4 regions of the Billgrantia diversa genome follow, and region 1 is predicted to be linked to each of the others. Evidence: predicted binding sites of a transcription regulator. Region 1 holds the regulator's gene; each other region holds the start of a gene.
The links. Region 1 encodes LexA, which represses DNA repair genes until DNA is damaged. Its sites were predicted from a motif close to TACTGTNTANNTANACAGTA; they were not measured.
Positions count from the first base shown of each region.

Region 2: HNO52_RS18190 (LexA family protein) is a predicted target of LexA. The motif match lies at 1,732-1,751, and genes of this name have one in related genera.
Region 3: recA (recombinase RecA) is a predicted target of LexA. The motif match lies at 1,212-1,231, and genes of this name have one in related genera.
Region 4: HNO52_RS02965 (LexA family protein) is a predicted target of LexA. The motif match lies at 1,860-1,879, and genes of this name have one in related genera.

Region 1 covers NZ_CP053382.1:1,992,167-1,995,268, reverse strand. The annotation lists gene HNO52_RS09300 (L,D-transpeptidase) at 1-297, opposite strand, end outside; gene HNO52_RS09295 (TetR/AcrR family transcriptional regulator) at 299-967, opposite strand; gene lexA (transcriptional repressor LexA) at 1,167-1,814, shown strand; gene dinB (DNA polymerase IV) at 1,956-3,005, shown strand; gene HNO52_RS09280 (energy-coupling factor ABC transporter permease) at 3,008-3,102, opposite strand, start outside.
Region 2 covers NZ_CP053382.1:3,929,970-3,933,071, forward strand. The annotation lists gene tnpC (IS66 family transposase) at 1-740, shown strand, start outside; gene HNO52_RS18185 (Y-family DNA polymerase) at 741-1,139, opposite strand; gene HNO52_RS18190 (LexA family protein) at 1,123-1,554, opposite strand; gene HNO52_RS18195 (SOS response-associated peptidase family protein) at 1,758-2,429, shown strand.
Region 3 covers NZ_CP053382.1:621,697-624,798, reverse strand. The annotation lists gene HNO52_RS02890 (regulatory protein RecX) at 1-65, opposite strand, end outside; gene recA (recombinase RecA) at 69-1,133, opposite strand; gene HNO52_RS02880 (CinA family protein) at 1,444-1,956, opposite strand; gene mutS (DNA mismatch repair protein MutS) at 2,200-3,102, shown strand, end outside.
Region 4 covers NZ_CP053382.1:636,773-639,874, forward strand. The annotation lists gene HNO52_RS02950 (chromate transporter) at 1-57, opposite strand, end outside; gene HNO52_RS02955 (chromate transporter) at 54-638, opposite strand; gene HNO52_RS02960 (IMPACT family protein) at 741-1,358, opposite strand; gene HNO52_RS02965 (LexA family protein) at 1,358-1,837, opposite strand; gene ccmA (cytochrome c biogenesis heme-transporting ATPase CcmA) at 2,041-2,685, shown strand; gene ccmB (heme exporter protein CcmB) at 2,672-3,102, shown strand, end outside.

The sequences.
Region 1 (3,102 bases):
GTCACGTTCGGGGTGGGCGTCAGCCAGTGCCGCGCTATAGACCTCGCCGGTAGGGCGCCGGCCGCGAAACACCGTACCCGCCGGCTGACCGGCACCGATCGCCGCCCGCACGTAATGCCAGCCCAACGGTGTGCAACCGCTGCTCTCGCGCTGCCCCGTGCCCGCCAGCGCCGTCGACACCAGCCACTCCCTCTGGGGCTGCTCGCCCAGCCACTGGATGAGGCATTGGCGACCGATATCGACCTCCAACCAGCACCCATCCCGGGGCGGCAATGCATCCAGCCGAGGGGTGTGCATGTCAGCTCGCCTTGGCCGGCTGCGCGGCGGGTGGCGGCGGTAGAGGCGCGTTCATGGCAGCAACTACCACAGGGCGCAAGCGTCGGATCAAATCGCGCACCGAGACGTGCTCCTGGTAGTCCTTCTCGGCGATATCGCGCAGCGCGTCGAGGCCGGACAGCGTGAAGATCACCGTACCGAGAACGAAATGCAGGCGCCAGAATCGCTCGGCATCGGGCAGCTCCGGGGTGGCGCGCCTTACCAACTCGGTAAAGCGGGTAAAGACGCTGCCGTACTCTTCTTGGATGTGGCGCCGCAAGTGCCCTTGAGCCTGACTGTAGGCAAGCCCCAGCAGCTTCATGAACACCTTCAGGCTGTGCTTCTCTGCGGGTACTTCGAGCACGGTTCGCGCCATGGTTTCCAGTAGCTCTTCAAGCGGAATGACGCCGCCGGCGTGACGCGCCTCCAACTCATCCAGGGCGTGATGGAAACGCATGGTAAAGGGATCGAGATAACGAGAGAAGACCGCCTGGATCAGTGCTTTCTTCGAGCCGAAGTGGTAATTGACCGCGGCGAGATTGACGCGTGCCTTGCTGGTGATGGTACGCAGCGAGGTCTCGGCGAAGCCGCGCTCGGCGAACAGCACCTCGGCAGTGTCGAGAATACGGGTGACGGTATCGGTCTGGGCCATGATCAGTTCCCGCTGGAAACGTCTGTTTTAAACATTACAAAAGTCTACGTCATTACGACTCGTCACTCAATGAATAGACAACCAGTAGCGTTTTAAACGTCTTCAGACGCTTGGCGGCGATGAACGATCCCCTTTTTACTGTATGGGCTTCCATGCTGTATACTTGACCAATACGGCAGTCACGCCACTGGAGTTTGCCATGACACGCCCTCTCACCTCGCGCCAACAGAACGTTTATGACTTCATCGTCAAGACCATGAACGAGTTCGGCTACCCTCCGACCCGTGCTGAAATTGCCCGGGCGCTGGGTTTTCGCTCTCCCAATGCCGCCGAGGAACATCTGCGAGCACTCGAGCGCAAGGGGGTCATCAGAGTGATCCGCGGCACCTCTCGTGGCATTCGCTTGCCGGCCCAGGAGGCCGACGCCGCTGTCAACGAGCCGAATGCCGAGGGGCTACCGATCATTGGCGAGGTCGCGGCCGGCAGCCCCGTTCTCGCCGCCGAGCACATCGACCGCTACTGTCCCCTGCCCCCGGAATTCTTCACACCCCGGGCCGATTACCTGCTCAAGGTCCGCGGGCTTTCGATGAAGGATGCGGGCATCCTGGAAGGCGACCTGCTGGCCGTGCACCGCACCGACCGCGTGCGCGACGGCCAGATCGTGGTGGCACGGCTGGAGGACGAGGTCACGGTCAAGCGCTTCCACCGTCAGGGGCACCGCGTGGTGCTGGAAGCCGAAAACGCTGACTTCGCTCCCATCGAGGTGGACTTGCGCCATCAGCCGCTCGAAATCGAGGGTATCGGGGTGGGAGTCATACGCGGCGGCAGCGGCCAAGCTTTGGGTTGATCGCTTCCTGAACTCGACCATACGGCGTTGGAGCTCTCCTCGGAATGCTCATTGACTACAGTCAACTCCGCTTCCTCGTCGAGTTCCGCTTTGTCTGGTCGTCGCCCAGAAAGCGCTCCAGTTGAGCGGAACAACGTATCGATGAGCCGCAAGATCCTGCACGCCGATTGCGATTGCTTCTACGCCGCAGTGGAGATGCGCGACAACCCGGCGTTGCGCGATATTCCCTTGGCGATCGGCGGCAGCGCCGAAGGGCGCGGCGTCATCTCGACCTGCAATTACCCGGCCCGGGCCTACGGCATCCATTCCGCCATGCCGACGGCGCGGGCGTTGCGCTTGTGCCCTCACCTCACTCTGTTGCCCGGCGACTTCGATCGCTACCGTGAGGCTTCGCGGCAGCTACTGGCGATCTTTCATGAGCTGACACCGCTGGTGGAGCCGCTCTCCCTGGACGAGGCCTTTCTCGACGTCACCGACGTGACCCGCTTCTCGGGCAGCGCCACCTGGATGGCACGCTGGCTGAAGGAGGAATGCACCAAGCGCGTGGGTATTACCGTCTCGGTGGGTGCCGCCCCAGCAAAATTCCTGGCCAAGATTGCCAGCGACTGGGAGAAGCCGGACGGCCTCACCGTAATCACGCCGCCCCAAGTGGACGACTTCGTGAGCGCGCTCCCGGTAACCAAGCTGCACGGCGTCGGGCCGGCCACGGCCAAGCGCCTTCAAACCCTGGAGATCGCTACCTGTGCCGACCTTCAGCGCGTTCCGCTGGAACGTCTGCTGCAGGAATTCGGCAAGTTCGGGCGGCGCCTGTTCGAGCTGGCACGTGGCATCGACGACCGGCCGGTACGCATCGAGCGCGAGCGCAAATCGGTGAGCGTGGAGACTACCTTCGCCACCGATCTGCCCGACCTGGCGAACTGCCACACTCAGCTGCCACCGCTATACGAACGCCTCGAGGCACGCCTTGCCCGCCATGGCCACCCGCCTATTGCTGGTGTTTTCGTCAAGGTGCGCTTCGACGACTTCTCTCTCACCACTCTCGATTCCCGTGGCGGCCTGCCCACGCTCGACACCTTCACCACGCTGATGGAACAGGCATGGGCCAGGCGTCAGCGTCCGGTGCGCCTGCTGGGCGTCGGGGTACGGCTGGTGGCTGACGACGCTCGGCGCCAGCTCAGCCTGCCACTGTAGGCTCACTTGGTATCGATATAGCGGTGATCGTTGAATGTCGCGACCCACTCGGGGTGGTAGACCATCAGCACACTGAGCAGCATGCCGGTGATGAAGG
Region 2 (3,102 bases), 1.9 Mb from region 1:
CGCACAGGGCCTACATCTGGGCCTATGCCACCACGCCCTACGCCGGATTGAAGGCGGTAATCTACGACTTCGCGCCCGGCCGCAGCGGCCAACATGCCCGGGACTTCCTCGGCGAGTGGAAGGGCAAGCTAGTCTGCGACGATTACGGCGGTTACAAGCAGAGCTTTACCAACGGCGTGACTGAGATCGGCTGCATGGCCCACGCCCGGCGCAAGTTCGTCGACCTGCACGTGGCCGGCAAGAGCCAGATTGCCGAGCAGGCCATTGAGCTGATCGGCCAGCTCTACCAGATAGAGCGTGAGGCTCAGCCGCTGAGCGCGGAAGAACGCCAACAGCTACGTGACACCCGAGCGAGGCCTATCGCTGACACGCTGCACCGATGGATGCTGGCTCACCGCGAGAAGGTACCCAACGGCTCAGCAACGGCGAAAGCGTTGGACTACAGCCTGAAACGCTGGGCGGCGCTGACACGCTACCTGGACGACGGCGGGTTGCCGATCGACAACAACCGAGTCGAGAACCTAATTCGCCCCTGGGCACTCGGGCGTAGCAACTGGCTATTTGCCGGCTCACTGCGCAGCGGCCAGCGCGCCGCCAACATTATGAGCCTGATCCAGTCTGCCAAGCTGAACGGTCATGAACCGCATGCCTACCTGAAAGACGTGCTGGCTCGGCTGCCGACGCAGAAGGCCAGCCAGATCCACGAACTCCTACCTCAGCACTGGAAACCGGTCGACTGATCACTCGCAAAGGGTGATGGCCGGGCGCTTACTTTTCATCTCCGCTCCCAGCGCTTGCATGTCGCCAGGCATACCCGCCAGATCCAAAAACATTTCATCAATGCTGTATACCTCGATTCGAGGACTAAAATTTTTTAGCGTTTGCATTACGCGATCTGAAACGTCGCCATAAAGCGGGTAGTTGGAAGAGAAAATCGCTACGCCATGCCGCCGCAAAAGGTGTTCAATCTTGAAGAACGGCTCCAAGTCCGGGATACCGAGCGCCTTGGCTTCGCGTGAGCGCGCCACGACGAAGCCGTCATTGTTCGAGAGCACCACCACCGGCTTCCCGCGCAGATCCGGTCGAAAGATCTGCTCGCAGGAGGCGTAGAAGGAATTGCAATCAACGAGGGCCAGCACGGAACAACCTAACGGAACTCACTACCACCCCCTCGATCTCGAAGCTGGCGTCAGCGCTGATCGGGATAGGAGGATAGTCCTGGTGAGCTGCTAGGAGACGCTGACGCGGGATATCCAGCAGCTTGCAGGTCAGCTGACCGTCCAGGCTGGCAAGCACCACATCGCCGTTTCGGGGCTGCTCAGCACGGTCTACGATCAAGAGATCGCCGTCGTAGATTCCAACGCCCTGCATCGACTCCCCTTCGGTCCAGCAGTAAAAGGTCGCCGCAGGATGCTTGATGAGGTACTCGTTGAGATCGAGCTTGCGGTCTACGTAATCTTCTGCGGGGCTCGGAAAGCCCGCACGGATGCGAGACAGCAGACAGGGTGCCGAGAAGGAGGCTTGAATCTGATGAGGAATCACGGTCACGGTCATGAGTAGATCTGCTCATGAATCCTTCTCAGGGGGATCCAGGACCTCCCTGCCGACATCCGGCATGTCGCGCCAAGCCTTGATGTCTTCAGGTTCAGAAGCATTGGGGTCGCACTGCTGAAGCAGTTGGTCGAGGGAGTATGGTCTGTCAGGTGGCTGTGTCATGAGCTGGCCTCCTATTACTGGAAGAATATACAGGACAAAGTATGTGCACCAATTTTGCTTTGGTCAAGACAAGCGGTGTCGTGAGCCTCGCCGCACGGCTGTCGGTCGATCCTAACGCCTTCATCTATAGCGAGAATTTTATGCCAGGCAGCGCGATCAGCATCGTTACCGGCACCGAGGGTGGCCATGTGGTACGCCCGGCGACCTGGTGGCTGTACCTTCAGCAGACCGACCAAGGCATGAGGCCGCACAAGCAGTATTTCTCGGTCAACACCAACCACCTCAAGGTACCCAAGAAGCCTGAGTTTCGGTACCGCCGCTGCATCGTGCCGGCGACGGCCTTTGTCGAGAGCCAGGATGGCAAGCGCCCTCACCTCCTGGAGCCCGCTGATGGTAGTGCCCTCGCCTTCGGGGGACTGTACAAGGAGTGGTTCGACAAAGTGAGCGGTGAAACGGTGTGGTCGACCTCAATCATCACCCTGGCGGGGATCAAGCCGCTGGAAAACATCCATAGGAAGTCGGTGCCGATGTGGCTACCAGAGGACGTGTACGAGGCGTGGCTATCGCCTGAGGTGACGGATCCAGGAGAGATCGAGTATCTGCTCGAACCCGCGCTGCGAGCTGACCTAAGGGCAACGCCCATAGATCGCGCAGGGAAAAAGAACCCCACCGGAGAGCCATTTTATGTAAGCGCTGAGATGAGAGGCGTGTAAAATACATGATATGAAGAACGAATATATTAAAGGTGGATTGCACCTCGTTGCCGGGCACCTAAGTACATCGAGTTACACTAAAGTGACACCGGATGAGGTGGCAGCAGTCTTGCGAGCAGGAACGCTTGATCTTGTTTGTCTCTCTCTGGGCCATGCAGCATTACTATGTACCATGTTTGCAGAATGCAGCCCTAACCTGATCCTTAAATGCGTTCAGGAGGCAGGGGCAACTGTTGAATCAGCCGAAGCGTTATATAATGAGTCAATCCGTGACTACCACCGCGTCCCTGAGTGGGAAGAGACGGTTGCTAGTCAGAAACTCAAAAACGTCGAGTCCGACCGTTCTTGATGTTCTACGAACTGTCCCCTTCGGGATCCTTTGTCTCGTATACCGGTTCAAAGGGATCGATGTACTCGATTACGCTCCCCCGCAGCCTTTCTAAAGGTGAAGTCTTAAGATCTTGGTAGCGTCGAATTTCGATAATAGGCCTCCCCCGCTCGGTCACTAGGAATGATGCACCAGTCACTTCAATCTCTTGAAGTATCTCACCTGCCCTAGCCTTGAACTCGGTTTTCGATACCCATAGAGTCTTCATCTCAATACCTGCTGTGCATGCGTCCACAGATCAGCATATCTCATAAACTTCTTTATGGTAAACCCTTGAGGCAATAC
Region 3 (3,102 bases), 1.4 Mb from region 1:
CGGGCCAGTAGGCGGATGGCGTCGTCCCGTGGGGACGACGCACGCGCTTCGGACTGGGCAGACATGGCTTAGAGCAGGTCGTCCTCGCGCTCGGCGTCAGCCGCCACCGGCTCCCCGGCCTCCTCTTCCTTGGGCGCGACCGTGGCCAGCAATTGGCCGCGGATCTGGCTCTCGATCTCTTCCATGACCGCCGGGTTGTCCTCGAGGAACTGGGCGGCGTTGGCCTTGCCCTGGCCGATCTTGTTGCCCTTGTAGCTGTACCAGGCACCGGCCTTGTCGACCAGGTTGCACTGCACGCCCAGGTCCACCACTTCGCCGGCATGGTAGATACCCTTGCCGTAGAGGATCTGGAACTCGGCCTGGCGGAACGGCGGGGCCACCTTGTTCTTCACCACCTTGACGCGAGTCTCGTTGCCGGTCACCTCGTCGCCCTGCTTGACCGAGCCGGTGCGGCGGATATCCAGGCGCACGCTGGCGTAGAACTTGAGCGCGTTGCCACCGGTGGTGGTCTCGGGGCTGCCGAACATCACGCCGATCTTCATGCGGATCTGGTTGATGAACACCACCATGCAGTTGGCGTTCTTGATGTGGCCGGTGATCTTGCGCAGCGCCTGGGACATCAGGCGCGCCTGCAGGCCGACGTGGGAGTCGCCCATCTCGCCCTCGATCTCGGCGCGCGGGGTCAACGCCGCCACCGAATCGATGATGATCACGTCGACGCCGCCGGAGCGCACCAGCATGTCGCAGATCTCCAGCGCCTGCTCGCCGGTGTCCGGCTGCGAAACCAGCAGATCGTCGAGGTTGACGCCGAGCTTCTCGGCGTAGCTCGGGTCGAGCGCGTGTTCGGCATCGATGAAGGCGCAGGTCTTGCCCTGTTTCTGGGCCTGGGCGATCACCGACAGGGTCAGGGTGGTCTTGCCCGAGGATTCCGGACCGAAGATCTCCACTACGCGACCGTAGGGCAGGCCGCCGATGCCCAGTGCGATGTCCAGCCCCAGCGAGCCGGTCGACACCGAGGGCATCACCACCCGTGGCGTATCGCCCAGGCGCATCACGGTGCCCTTGCCGAACTGGCGCTCGATCTGGGAAAGGGCGGCATTCAATGCCTTGGAACGGTTTTCATCCTGTGCCATGAGGCTCTCCTCGCAGAACTCGCTGATGCTTGCAGGTGCAAAATGAATGGCGGGCTGCCAACGGGGAGCTCGCCTGGACACTGTATGGTTGGCCAGTAGTATGACGAAAAATTCACTGCGCGACTAGCCACTCGATGAATACGATCTAGGAGCCTGTCGGATTTGACCGATCGTCACGAGAGATTTGGATTTCGAGATAAGTTTATCGATCTGATAAGGCGAATAGCCCGCTATACAACGAATCAGATCGAATCAAATTGGCCGAAAAGACCGGATCTCGTAGTAGATCAGCGTTAAGTCCGACAGGTTCCTAGCCGGCCTCCAGGTAGCGAATCAGCCCGACGATGGCCTCGCGCACTGCCCGCTCGCGCACCGCGCGGCGGTCACCGGGAAACTGGAAACACTCGGCTTGTTGCCGTGTCTCGCCGCCCCAGGCCAGCCACACGGTGCCCACCGGTTTTTCCGGCGTACCGCCTTCGGGGCCGGCCACTCCGCTGATCGCCACGCCGAGCTTGGCCCCGCTGTCGCGACAGGCACCCGCCACCATGGCCTTCACCACTGGCTGGCTGACGGCGCCATGCTGGGCGATCAGCGCTTCGGGCACGCCAAGCAGGCGCGCCTTGGCCGCATTGGAGTAGGTCACGTAGCCGGTTTCGAAGTAGTCCGAACTACCGGACACCGAGGTGATGGCACTGGCTACCCCGCCGCCGGTGCACGATTCGGCCGCGGTGATACTGACCCCATGCTCGCGGCAGCGGCGCCCGAGCCGTTCGGCGAGCGTAGCGAGGTCGAGGTTGGCTAGGCTGGAGGCACTGTGTGGCATGTAACGCTCCTTGGTTCGAGAGGGTCGACGCAGGCGCCGGACGCAGGACCTGCGATTGCCTGCCACCATAGCGCATCCTTTCCGTCGGTAGCAGGTAGAGGATAAACGACCGCCGCTTCCGCATTGGCAGCCATCGGCAAAGCACCGTCGGGAGAGGGTCGTTACGGCATGTCGACCATGGGCAGCGCGTGGTAATCTTGTCCCTCCCATGCCCCACCCAACCGACGAGCCAGCCGAGAAAGCATGAACGACGCGGTCAAGACGGATGTGCCGAGCCATACGCCGATGATGGCCCAGTACCTCAGGATCAAGCGCGAGCACCCCGATGTGCTGCTGTTCTATCGAATGGGCGATTTCTATGAGCTGTTCTTCGACGACGCCAGGCGCGCCGCGGCCCTGCTCGACATCACCCTGACCCAGCGCGGTCAGTCCGCCGGCAAGCCGATTCCCATGGCCGGCGTGCCCTACCACAGCGCCGAAGGCTACCTGGCGCGCCTGGTGAAGGCCGGCGAGTCGGTGGCGATCTGCGAGCAGTTCGGTGACCCGGCGGCCAGCAAAGGCCCCGTTGAGCGCAAGGTGGTGCGCATCGTCACGCCCGGTACGCTCTACGACGAGGCACTGCTCGACGCCCGCCGCGACAACCTGCTGGTAGCCGTGCACCCGGCCGGCAACTGCTGGGGCATTGCCTGGCTGGAACTCTCCAGCGGTCGCTTCAGCGTGCTCGAGGTCGAGGGCGAAGGCGACATGCTCGCCGAGCTGCAACGCCTCGACCCCGCCGAGCTGCTCCTACCCGAGAGCTTGTCGCTGCCACCCGCCCTGGAAGGCCGGCAGGGCCTGCGTCGCCAGAGTGACTGGCTGTTCGATCTCGAATCCGCCACGCGTCTGCTATGCGATCAGTTCGAGGTGCAGGACCTGCGCGGCTTCGGCTGCGCCCATCTCGAGGCCGCCCTCACCGCCGCCGGGGTGCTGGTGGAGTATGCACGTGACACTCAACGCTCGCGCTTGCCCCACGTCACCGCGCTGGGTGTGGAGAATCGCGACGACGCCGTGGTCATCGACGCCGCCAGCCGGCGCAACCTGGAGATCGACATCAACCTCGGCGGCGGCGGCGACAATACGCTGGCAAGCGTACTCGACACCACCGCC
Region 4 (3,102 bases), 1.4 Mb from region 1:
ACCGTAGCCTACGATGTTGGGAATGAAGAAGGCGAGGAACAGCTGCCAGTAGATCAAGGGCTCGTCTCCTTGTGCTTTGCCTGGCGCTTGGGCAGCGGGCAGAGCAGGGCAACCGCCAGCAGTGCGCCGATGATCAGACCGGGGTGAACTCCTGCCAGATAGATCAAGGTGGCGGCCACCGCCGCCATGACCAGGCTGGCGATCCAGCCCAGGGCGAGCCGCGACTTGTTCCAGAAATCCAGCGTCAATTGGCCCATCATGACCATCACCACCGGCACGACCGCCTGACCCATGCCTCGGATCCAGGCCACGTCGCGATAGCGGTTCAGGGTAGTGAGCAAAACGATCATCGCCACGATCATGGGCAGGATCACGGCGCCGACAGCAACCGCGCAGCCGAGCGTGCCGGCCAGCCGAAAGCCGATATAGCCGGGCATCTTGGTGGCGATGGGGCCGGGCAGGGTGTTGGCAATGGCCAGGATGTCGGCGAACTCCTCGTCGCTGAGCCAGGCGTGACGCTTGACCACCTCCTGCTGCACCAGGGGGATCATCGCCGGGCCGCCGCCGAAGCCGAACAGGCCGATGCGGGCGAAAGCCCAGAACAGGGCGCCGAGTGGCGCCTTGGCAGGCGGCGTCATGGAGACTCCTCATTCACGGGGACGAAGTGCATGGTCGTTGCTTCGGAAGGTCTACCCTACTCGCTCAGTGACGCGCAAATGGTAGGGTGGCCCGGGCCGGGGCTAGTCTTCGATCAAGGCAAGCCTGCCGCGCAGGCGGGCCTCCAACGGTGCCACGTCGACCACGACGTTACTTGGCCAGCCCACGGTGAGCAGCACCCCATCGCTTGCGTAGTCGACCGCTTCGACCGGCACGTCATGGCTCTCCAACCAGGCGCGGGCTTCTGCCTCGCCGGCGAAGTCGACCCTGAGGCGCAGCGAGTAGCGCTCGACTACCTCGCGACGGGGCAGGGTTTCCAGTCCTTGGCTTACGGCCTGGGCGTAGGCGCGGGCCAGGCCGCCGGTGCCGAGCTTGGTGCCGCCGAAATAGCGCGTCACCACGCAGCCCACCTGGCCCAGCCCGGCGCCCGCCAGTACTTGGAACATGGGGCGCCCCGCGGTGCCGCCCGGTTCGCCGTCGTCGGAAAAGCCGATGGCGTTCTGCTCCCCCGGCGGGCCGGCGATGAAGGCGCTGCAGTGATGGCTGGCGTTGGGGTGGGTACGCCGGGCCTCGGCCAGGACCGCCTCGAAGGCGGCCGCATCCGGGACGTGGCAGAGCCAGGCGATGAAGCGGCTCTTCTCCACTTCGGTGACGCTTTCCCACCACTGGCCGGGTGGCAGATCGGGCACCGGATAGCGCATCAGTGGGTCAGCTCGTGCCGATCCTGCTGGCGCACCACGCCCATTACCATGCCGAGTACCTGAATGTCGCTGTTCTTGAGATAGATGGGCGCCATGTTCTCATTGGCCGGCTGCAGGCGGACGCCACTCTTCTCGATGTAGAGCTTCTTCAGCGTGACCTCCTGCTGGTTGATCAGCACCACGGCGGTTTCGCCGTTCTCCGCACTCTCCTGGCGCTCAATGATGATCACGTCACCATCGAAGATATTGCAGTCGATCATCGAGTCGCCGCGTACTCGCAGGGCATAAGTATTACGCCGGACCATGCAGGCGGGGGCATAAACGGTGCCGCCGCTGGGGCAGGCTTCGATCGGTAGGCCCGCCGAAACGTCTCCCAGCAAGGGAATCTCGGTGAGATCGGTGGCATCCACGCTGGCCCAGGAGGTGGCGATGGGCAGGTTGGGGCGTCGGTACAGGTACTGCATGGAAGGCGTTGGCATTGTCGTTCCCCCCTCTTTGCGACCCTGTTGAAATGTACAGGTATCTTGCATCATACCAAGCGAACGGCGAGTGGCAAGTTTTGCAGACGTATCTTCGCCTTGACCTGTGGCAAGGGTGGCGCCGTGACGCACCCGGTTCGCTAGCGGCTACAAGCCTTTCCGTGTAGCATTTCCGTCGAATTCAGCCTTTCTGGAGAGTGCCGTTGAGCCTGCGTCTGCAAGCGCAAAGCCTGGCCTGCGAACGTGATGACCGCTGGCTGTTCCGGGGGTTGGATCTGGATATTCGTGCGGGCGAGATCGTGCGTGTGGAAGGCCCCAACGGCAGTGGCAAGACCACTCTGCTTAAGATCCTCTCCGGCCAGCTGGCCGATTACGAGGGCGAACTGTTCTGGGATGAACGGCCGATGCGCAAGGCGCGCGACTCCTTTCTCGCGAGCCTGCTCTATATGGGCCATGCGCCCGGCGTGAAGGCCGCCCTCACGCCACTGGAGAACCTGACCTGGTACCAGGCGCTGGCCGGTCAGTCGGGGGGCGAAGCGGCACGCTTCAGAGCCCTGGAAGAGGTCGGCCTGGTCGGCTTCGAAGACGTGCCGGCCGGACAACTCTCCGCCGGGCAGCAGCGTCGTGTGGCGTTGGCCAGGCTGGTGCTCACACCGCGTCCGCTGTGGGTGCTCGACGAGCCCTTCACCGCCATCGACCGCGACGGTGTTGCGGCGCTGGAGCGGCGGTTGATCGAACACGCCCGCGGCGGCGGCTGCGTGCTGGTCACTACCCATCACGAACTGACGCCGTGTGCCGAACTGCGCCGCGTTCGCCTCGGCGGGGGAGGGGGGGATGCCGGCATCTGAAGGCTCGCTGAGCGAGGAGGTCGAGGTGGCTCGCGAGGAACCTCGAGGCGGTCTCGCTGTCGCAGTGTGGGCAACGCTGAAGCGGGATCTGGTATTGTTGCTGCGCCGCCGCAGCGAAGTACTGAACCCCCTGGTATTCTTCGCCATCGTCATTACCCTGTTTCCGATCGGTATTTCCCCCGATCCCGCGTTACTGGCGGCCATCGCCCCCGGTCTGCTGTGGGTGGCGGCGCTGCTGGCGGCCCTGCTGTCGCTGGATAGCCTGTTCCGCGCCGATTATGACGATGGCTCGCTGGAGCAATTGCTGCTGACGCCGCAGCCGCTGGCGCTGCTGGCCCTGGCCAAGGTGGCAGTGCACTGGCTGCTCACCGGCCTGCCCCTGGCGCTGATGGCTCCCGTGCTGGGAATCATGCTGGC